2 regions of the Afipia carboxydohydrogena genome follow, and region 2 is predicted to be linked to the other one. Evidence: riboswitches for the same ligand, from Rfam matches in the RefSeq annotation. Region 2 holds a riboswitch; the other holds the start of a gene.
The links. Region 2 has a riboswitch for S-adenosylmethionine ahead of metX (homoserine O-acetyltransferase MetX). Riboswitches for the same ligand answer to the same signal wherever they lie in the genome.

Region 1: linked by a shared signal. The riboswitch ahead of AFIC_RS14880 (O-succinylhomoserine sulfhydrylase) and the one ahead of metX (homoserine O-acetyltransferase MetX) in region 2 are both predicted to bind S-adenosylmethionine.

The regions. Positions count from the first base shown of each region.
Region 1 covers NZ_CP113162.1:3,069,095-3,073,305, forward strand. The annotation lists gene AFIC_RS14865 (hypothetical protein) at 1-172, opposite strand, end outside; tRNA gene AFIC_RS14870 (tRNA-Gly) at 347-420, opposite strand; gene AFIC_RS14875 (2'-deoxycytidine 5'-triphosphate deaminase) at 505-1,647, opposite strand; SAM riboswitch at 1,710-1,789, shown strand; gene AFIC_RS14880 (O-succinylhomoserine sulfhydrylase) at 1,862-3,064, shown strand; gene AFIC_RS14885 (SGNH/GDSL hydrolase family protein) at 3,120-4,055, opposite strand; gene AFIC_RS14890 (SGNH/GDSL hydrolase family protein) at 4,058-4,211, opposite strand, start outside.
Region 2 covers NZ_CP113162.1:725,422-729,632, forward strand. The annotation lists gene hisC (histidinol-phosphate transaminase) at 1-782, opposite strand, end outside; gene AFIC_RS03470 (chorismate mutase) at 801-1,649, opposite strand; SAM riboswitch at 1,789-1,868, shown strand; gene metX (homoserine O-acetyltransferase MetX) at 1,927-3,135, shown strand; gene metW (methionine biosynthesis protein MetW) at 3,137-3,790, shown strand; gene AFIC_RS03485 (TIGR02594 family protein) at 3,984-4,211, shown strand, end outside.

The DNA.
Region 1 (4,211 bases), 930 kb from region 2:
CGCACAACCCGTCGATCACGACGGTTTCGCCGGACGTGCGGAGACCCTGATATTTGTCGACATAGGTGCCGATGCGCCCGCCGCGATCATCGGCGATGCGGACCACCGCATGGCTCGCGGTCAACCCGGCCAGCAGCAACACGCCCGCCAACAATCCGGTCACGAATCTCATCGTCGCGTCCCCCGCCCGGCTGTGTCAGCAAGGCATCGACAGCGTGTTGCGAGTCCGGAGCTTTGTCCAGATCGCCCTTCTCAGGCGCGGATGATTTCGATGCGGTGTTGCACGGCGGATGCACTCCGGCGGAACTGCGTGGCCGAAGCGTCACGGATGGAACGCAAGAGGAGATGGAGCGGGCGAAGGGAATCGAACCCTCGTATGCAGCTTGGGAAGCTGCCGTTCTACCATTGAACTACGCCCGCGAAGTCCGTTCCACCATCGCCCAACCGTCCGGATTTTGCAAACCTGACGGCAGCGGGACGGAGCCGCGTTAACCAAACGCGCCTTCAGCCCGGCGCGCGGAAATGCTTGGAGAGCTTCAGCCCCTGGCCCTGATAGTTCGAGGCGATGCGGGTGCCGTACAGCGTCTGCGGCGGCGCCAGCATCTTTTCATAAACAAGACGGCCGACGATCTGGCCGTGTTCGAGAATGAAGGGCACCTCGCGCGAGCGCACCTCGAGCACCGCGCGCGATCCCTGCCCTCCCGCGCCCGCATGGCCGAAACCGGGATCGAAGAAGCCCGCATAGTGCACGCGAAATTCGCCGACCAGCGGGTCGAACGGCACCATTTCGGCGGCATAGTTCGGCGGCACCTGCACGGCTTCTTTCGAGGCGAGAATGTAGAACTCGCCGGGATCGAGGATCAGGCTGCCGTCCGGCCGGGCGCGGATCGGCTCCCAGAAATCGTCGACGGCGTAACCGCCGCGCCGGTCGATATCGACGACGCCGGTGTGACGCTTGGCGCGGTAGCCGACGAAACCGTCCGAGCCTTCTCCCGACAGATCGACACTGACCGCGACGCCGCCGGTCAGATCGGCGTTATCGCAATCGACGAGAGGCTCGCGCTGATGCAGCGCTTCGAGTTCGTCGTTGTCGAGGAGCGGCGCGCCGGTGCGGAAACGGATCTGCGACAGCCGCGATCCCTGCCGCAGCAGCACCGGAAATGTCTTCGGGCTGATCTCGGCATAGAGCGGGCCGTGATAGCCCGCGCCGATCATGTCGAAGCGCCGCGTGCCGTCCGCGATCACGCGGGTGAACACATCGAGCCGCCCGGTCGAACTTTTCGGATTGGCCGACGCCAGAATCGATTGCGGCAGCGCGAGGCTTTCCAGCAGAGGGACGATGTAGACGCAGTTGGTCTCCAGCACCGCGCCGTCGGAAAGATCGACCTCATGCAGCTTCAATTCGTCGATGCGCTCGGCGACCGTGACATCCGGCCCCGGCAGGAAGCTCGCGCGCACGCGATAAGCCACCTCACCCAGCCGCAGGTCGAGGCTCGCGGGCTGAATCTGGCTCTCCACGAACGGAAACGCCGGCAGGATCAGGCCACTCTCCTCCATGGCCGCGATCATGCGATCGGGCAGAATACCGTTGGCGTTGGCGGGGAGAGAGAAGGCCAAATCCGGTCCCCTCGGGAGTGAGCTATGCATGGGCATTTACCCCGTTATCCGATGGGCTGCTTGACGGAAAGAGCCGTGCGGATTAAGCCTCGGACTTATCCCGTGGTGATTTGGGCCGGCCGGCTTGCAGCCACGTAAAATAAGTCGCTAAACAGGCCGCGGACCTTGTGCCCCCGGCCGTTGGATTTTTTCCAGGCCGGTTTTTTGCGCCTTGTTTCCAGGCAAGACGCCATTGGAGGTCCGCATGTCCGACACAAAAAGCGATCTGAATTCATCCCGTTACCGCCCCGAAACCCGCCTTGTCCACGCCGGAACGATCCGTTCGGATTTCGGCGAGATGTCGGAATCGCTGTTCCTGACGCAGGGTTTCACCTACGAGAGCGCGGAGGAATGCGAAGCCCGCTTCAAGGGCGAGAAGCCCGGCTTTCTCTATTCGCGATTCTCCAATCCCACGGTTGCGATGTTCGAGCGCCGCATGGCAGCCCTTGAAGGCGCCGAAGCCGGGCGCGCCACCGCGACCGGCATGGCCGCGATGACCACCGCGATGCTCGCGCCGCTTCAGGCCGGAGATCATGTCGTCGCGGCAAGGGCGCTGTTCGGTTCGTGCCGCTACGTCATCGAAACGCTGCTGCCGCGCTACGGCATCACCTCCACGCTGGTGGATGGCCGCGACCTCGACGCCTGGCGCAAGGCGATGCGCCCCAACACCAAGACGTTGTTTCTGGAGAGCCCGACCAATCCCACGCTCGAAGTCGTCGATATCGCGGAAGTGGCGAAGATCGCCCATCAGGGCGGCGCGCGTCTCGTGGTGGACAACGTGTTCGCGACGCCTCTTTACCAGAGCCCGCTCGCGCTCGGCGCCGATGTGGTGGTCTATTCCGCGACCAAGCACATCGACGGTCAGGGCCGCTGTCTCGGCGGCATCATCCTGTCGTCGCAAGAGTTCATCATGGAGCACATCCATAATTTCTTCCGCCAGACCGGGCCCTCGATGTCGCCGTTCAACGCCTGGGTGCTGTTGAAGGGACTCGAGACGCTCGGCGTGCGCGTCAAGGCGCAGACCGAAAGTGCCGCGAAGATCGCGGACTTTCTCGCCACGCATCCGAAAGTGACGCGGCTGATCTATCCCGGCCGCGCCGACCATCCGCAGGCCGATGTCATCAAGAAGCAGATGCGCGCGGGATCGACGATGATCGGCTTCGAGGTGAAGGGCGGCAAGGAAGGCGCATTCCGCGCCCTGAACGGTTTTCAGGTCGCCCGCATTTCCAACAATCTCGGCGACTCCAAGAGCATCGTCACCCATCCCGCCACCACGACGCATCAGCGTCTGACGCCGGAGGAACGTGCCGAGCTTGGTATCGGCGACGGTTTTATCCGCTTCTCGGTCGGCCTTGAACACGTCGACGATCTGATCGAGGACGTTCAGGGCGCGCTGGAAAAAGTCTGAGGCAAGCGCGCCGCCATTCAAAAAGCCCGCCGTCTGGCGGGCTTTTTTCATGCCCTCACATCGGCCTGAAGCTCATGACGCTTCCCGGCCTTTCGGTGCCGGGTTCGGCTTTGGCTTCCCCGACCGATTTGATGATGGTGTCGCCGAGCAACTGGGCGAAGCAAGCGTATCCCCAATCGTTCATGTGCAACCCGTCGGAGATCGAGAAACTCTCGAACGGCAGTTTCTCGTCCTCATGCCATTGCCGCATCACCTCGAAGCGCGGGAAGACCGAGACATGACGCAGCCGCCCGACTTCGCGGATCAGCTTCACCATCTTGTTCGCGCCTTCCTTCTTCGCGGTCACGGCGGGAACGTATTGCGGATCGATCAACACCACGTCGGCACCCCTAGCCTGTATCCTTGTGATGCCAGACTCGACCAACGCCGCGATGCCGGAACTATCCTCACCACGCACCACCGTATTGGTGCCGAGCTGCCAGATCACGAGATCCGGATTTGAATCGAGCACGCTCGATTGCAGACGCTCGACCATCTGCCGCACCTCCTGACCGCCCATGCCGCGATTGATGACGCTGATGCGCGCCCTCGGATATTTTCGCCGAAGCTGTTCGGCCAGACGGCTCGGATAGGTGTAGGTCGATGCGGTCGAACCGTAGCCCGCGGTGGACGACGATCCCAGCGCCACGATGGTGATCGGCTCTCCCGCATTGAGCTTGCGCGCCACGCGCGGCAGCGAGGCGGAGACCGCCCCCGCGCCTTTCGGCGGCAGGCACGGAATGCGGGTCAGAACATCGCCGGCCCGGCTCGCGGCATTTTTCGCGGCATCGATCGCCTTGCCGGGAAGGCTGCGCCTTGCAGGCGCCCCATCGGTTGCCGCCATCGGCGTCTCCGACTGCGCGAGCGTCTCGCCCGCGGCAGGACACGGCGCGCTCGCAAGGATACCGAGCAGCCCTACAGCCACGAGCAATTTGCAATGGCGCTGCCGCATCGTCAGCGCACCCCGAGCTCGGCCGGGTTGATATGCGCGGCCTCGATCACGAGCTTGGACAGCGCGCGCCCGAGGCAATCATGCACCCGCGCGGCAACGCCGATGCTGTGGGCCTGCGCGAACAGATCGAAGTCTCCCGCCTCGCTCCAGGCGCGC
Region 2 (4,211 bases):
GCGATAGCTGCCTGCATCGCGGGTCCGTTCGAATTGAACGGATCGCGCACGCGGTTGACCACGTCGATCAGGTGGCTGGGCCCGAAGATGAAGCCGAGGCGCACGGCGGCGAGGCCGTGGATCTTCGAGAAGGTCCTCGCCATCACGGTGTTGTCGGTTTCCTTCACCAGTTCGATGCCCGCTTCATAGTCGGCGTTCGAGCAGAAATCGGCATAGGCCGCATCCAGCACCAGCAGCGTTTGCGGCGGCAGATTTTTGCGCAGCCGCCGCACTTCGGCGGCGGTCACATAGGTGCCGGTGGGATTGTTCGGGTTGGCGAGCCAGACGATTTTCGTGCGCGGGGTGACGGCTTTGAGAATCGCGTCGACGTCGGCGGTGAAGTTTGTCTCCGGCGCGACGACGTTCGTCGCGCCGTTGCTCATGGTCGCGATCGGATAGAGCAGGAAACCGTGCGTGGTGTGGATCGCCTCGTCGCCGGGGCCGAGATAGATGTTGGCGATGGTGTGCAGCAATTCGCCCGAGCCGACACCGCAGACGACATTGGCGGGATCGATGTCGAACGCGCGGCCGATGGCCTCGCGCATGAGGCGCGCCGAGCCGTCCGGATAAATCTCAAGCCCTGCGGCTGTCCGGCTGAATGCCTCCACCGCCTTCGGCGAGGGACCCAAAGCCGCCTCGTTCGCCGACAGCTTGAACACGCGCCCATGCATGCCCGCGCCGCTCTTGCCGGGCACGTAAGGCGCGATATCGAGAATGCCGGGCTTCGGCACGGGGCGGGACATTGTGGGCTCCAGAAAAATTCAGGGCGCGGCGGTGCCGGCCGTGGGCACCCTATAGCGCGTTGCGTGGCCGCCGACGAGAGCGGATGCCCGCACGGCTGCGCCTGCCTCGGTCAGGGCAGATATGATCTTTTCGACGCCGTCGGTGTGGGCGACCGACACCAGCAGCGCGGCGGTGCCCGATGCGGCGTCCGCGACCGCCAGCACGTCGGACAAGGGCGAGAGGGCGCGGGCGGCGGCCGGGCTCCAGCCGTTGACATGCAGGCTCCAGGTCTCGATCTCGGTCACCAGCGCATCGTCCGCCACACGGGAGATGACGAAGACCGGCATCGCGGCCGGATGGTCGGCGCGCTCGACGAACGGCAGCCGCGCGATGATCTTCGGCGCGCCCGGCTGTTCGAGGGCGCTCCACCACGGCGTCTGGCTCGATGTGGCCGAGACCAGAGCGAGATCGCCGCGCGATTTCGCGACCGCCTCGACGGCCGCGCCTGCGTTGAAATGAGCGAGGAACGGGACCGTGAAACCGAAATGGAAGCGCGCGCTGTCGCGCATGGCGCTTTCGCCCGACGATAGGTCGGCATGCACGGAGAACGGCGCCTGCACGTAAGTGAAAGTCGAGATGATGACGCGCCAGATGCTCTCAACGGTGTCGAGCGGCAGGATGCCGTGATGCCGCGTCACGAGACGGCGCATCATGTCCGCCTCGCGCGCGGGGCGAAACGCGGAGCCGACCTCCTGTGTCTGCTTCACGCGGATCAGGCGGTCGATGATATCGCCGCGCCGCATCAAGAGCGTGTGCACCTGCTCGTCGATCGTATCGATCTCGTGGCGCAAATCCTGGAGTGAAATGGGGGCAGGTGTATCGGGCATGCAGACAGCTTTCGCGACAGGGGTTCTGATTAGGAAAGACGGTGCCCGAAAGCAAAGAAAACCTTCATGCTTAACGGCGGTTGGCGGCCATGCACCCGCCCGATGCGTCTTGACGGGCTAGGGTCGCAGGACTATTTTTCCTGTGTTCCGTGGTCATTTGAGCCGGCCGGCTTGCAGCCACGTTAAAGAATTCGCTAAACAGGCCGGGGACATGTGATCCCGGCCGAACAATTGGTTCAGGCCGGTTTTTTTGGGCCTGAAGGGTCCGGGAGAGACGATGTCCGACGTTGCAAGCCGACAACCGGCCGGCAAAAAACCCACCCGCAGCGAGGAGCGCGCGCGCGAGGCGGACCATCCGTCGTCGCCGTCTGTCGTGTTCGGCGCCGACAAGCCGCTGCATCTCGATTGCGGCGTCGATCTCTCGCCGTTCCAGATCGCCTATCAAAGCTACGGCACGCTCAATGCCGACCGTTCCAACGCGATCCTGATCTGCCACGCGCTCACCGGCGACCAGCATGTGTTCAACACGCATCCGGTCACGGGCAAGCCCGGCTGGTGGCAGACGCTGGTGGGGCCGGGCAAGCCGATCGATACCGACCGCTATTTCGTGATCTGCTCGAATGTCGTCGGCGGCTGCATGGGCTCGACCGGGCCGTCCTCGACCAATCCCGCCACCGGCAAGCCGTGGGGGCTGGATTTTCCGGTCATCACCATCCCCGACATGGTGCGCGCGCAGACGATGCTGATTGATCATCTCGGCATCACCAAACTGTTCGCGGTGGTCGGCGGCTCGATGGGCGGCATGCAGGTGCTGCAATGGGCGACCGCGTATCCCCAACGGGTGTTCGCGGCGCTGGCGATCGCCTGCGGCGCGAAGCATTCGGCGCAGAACATCGCCTTCCATGAATTGGGCCGTCAGGCGGTGATGGCCGATCCGGACTGGCGGCAGGGGCGATATTTCGAGCACGGCACGCATCCGCGACGCGGCCTCGGCGTCGCGCGCATGGCCGCGCACATCACGTATTTGTCTGACGCGGCGCTGCATCGCAAGTTCGGTCGCCGTTTGCAGGACCGGGACGAACCGACTTTTTCGTTCGACGCCGATTTCGAGGTGGAAAGCTATCTGCGCCATCAGGGCTCGTCGTTCGTCGAGCGCTTCGATGCCAACTCCTATCTCTATCTCACCCGCGCGATGGATTATTTCGACATCGCCGCCGATCATAACGGCGTGCTGGCGGCGGCGTTTCTCGGCACGCGGACGCGCTTCTGCGTGATCTCGTTCACGAGCGACTGGCTGTTTCCGAGTTCGGAGGCGCGCGCCGTGGTGCATGCGCTGAACGCGAGCAGCGCGCGCGTCTCCTTCGCCGAAATCACCACCGACAAGGGGCACGATGCATTCCTGCTCGACGAGCCTGAATTCTTCGCGATCTCGCGCGCCTTTCTGGAAGCGGCCGCGAGCACGCATGGCCTGAATACTGTGAGCTGACATGAACGCGCCTGAATTTTTCCGCCCGACAGCGCAACTCCCGAAGATCGACGGCGTTCGCGGCGATCATCTTCTGGTCGCTGAAATGGTCGCGCCGGGGTCCAAGGTGCTCGACGTCGGCTGCGGCGAGGGCGATCTCTTGCAATTGCTGGAAGCGCGCGGCGTCGACGGGCGCGGGATCGAACTGTCGCGCGAGGGCGTCAACAGTTGCGTCGCCAAGGGCCTCGCGGTGGTGCAGGGCGACGCAGACACCGACCTCGACAGTTATCCCGACGACTCGTTCGATTACGTGATCCTGTCGCAGACGTTGCAGGCGACGCGGCAGCCGCGCAAGGTGCTGGAAAATCTTTTGCGCATCGGCAGCCGCGCCATCGTCTCGTTTCCGAATTTCGGTCACTGGCGGATGCGGCTGCAATTGCTGGTCGGCGGGCATATGCCGCGCACCGAGAATCTGCCCGCGACGTGGTACGACACGCCGAACATTCACTTCTGCACCATCAAGGATTTCGTCCAGTTGTGCGACGAGATCAACGTCAGGATGGAACGCGCGGTGGCGCTCGACCTTTACGGAAGGCCGCTGCGCCTCAACGCGCCGTGGTGGTTCTGGAATATGTTCGGCGAGCAGGGGGTGTTTCTGCTCACCCGGCGCAATTAATCTGAGCGGCCAAAATAGGGCATTTCCGCGATTCTTTCGGATGTGAGGGCCGGAAGTGCCCCCAGTCTGCCCGCATGGCGAATACCTGTCATGCGCTGACATATCGTGCCGTCTTCTCGCCACATCGAAAGGGGTCTTACGCGCCATCTCGCGCTGCGTGCGCGAAATGTCTGCGTAAAGGAACCTTCGAAGAATGAAACGATCCACGACTTTTTCGCCGTTGCGTCTCGCAGCCTGTGTCATGTGTACGGTTGCGGTTGCGGTTGCGGTTGCGGCGATCACCAATCCGGCTGAGGCGCGTCCGCGCCATCACGGCAGGCATCACGTCAGCCAGCATCACGCCCACAAGCATCATGCCCATCGCCATCATGTGCGCCACAGCGCGCGCTGGGGCGCATTCCGGGCGCAGGCGCAGCAGTTC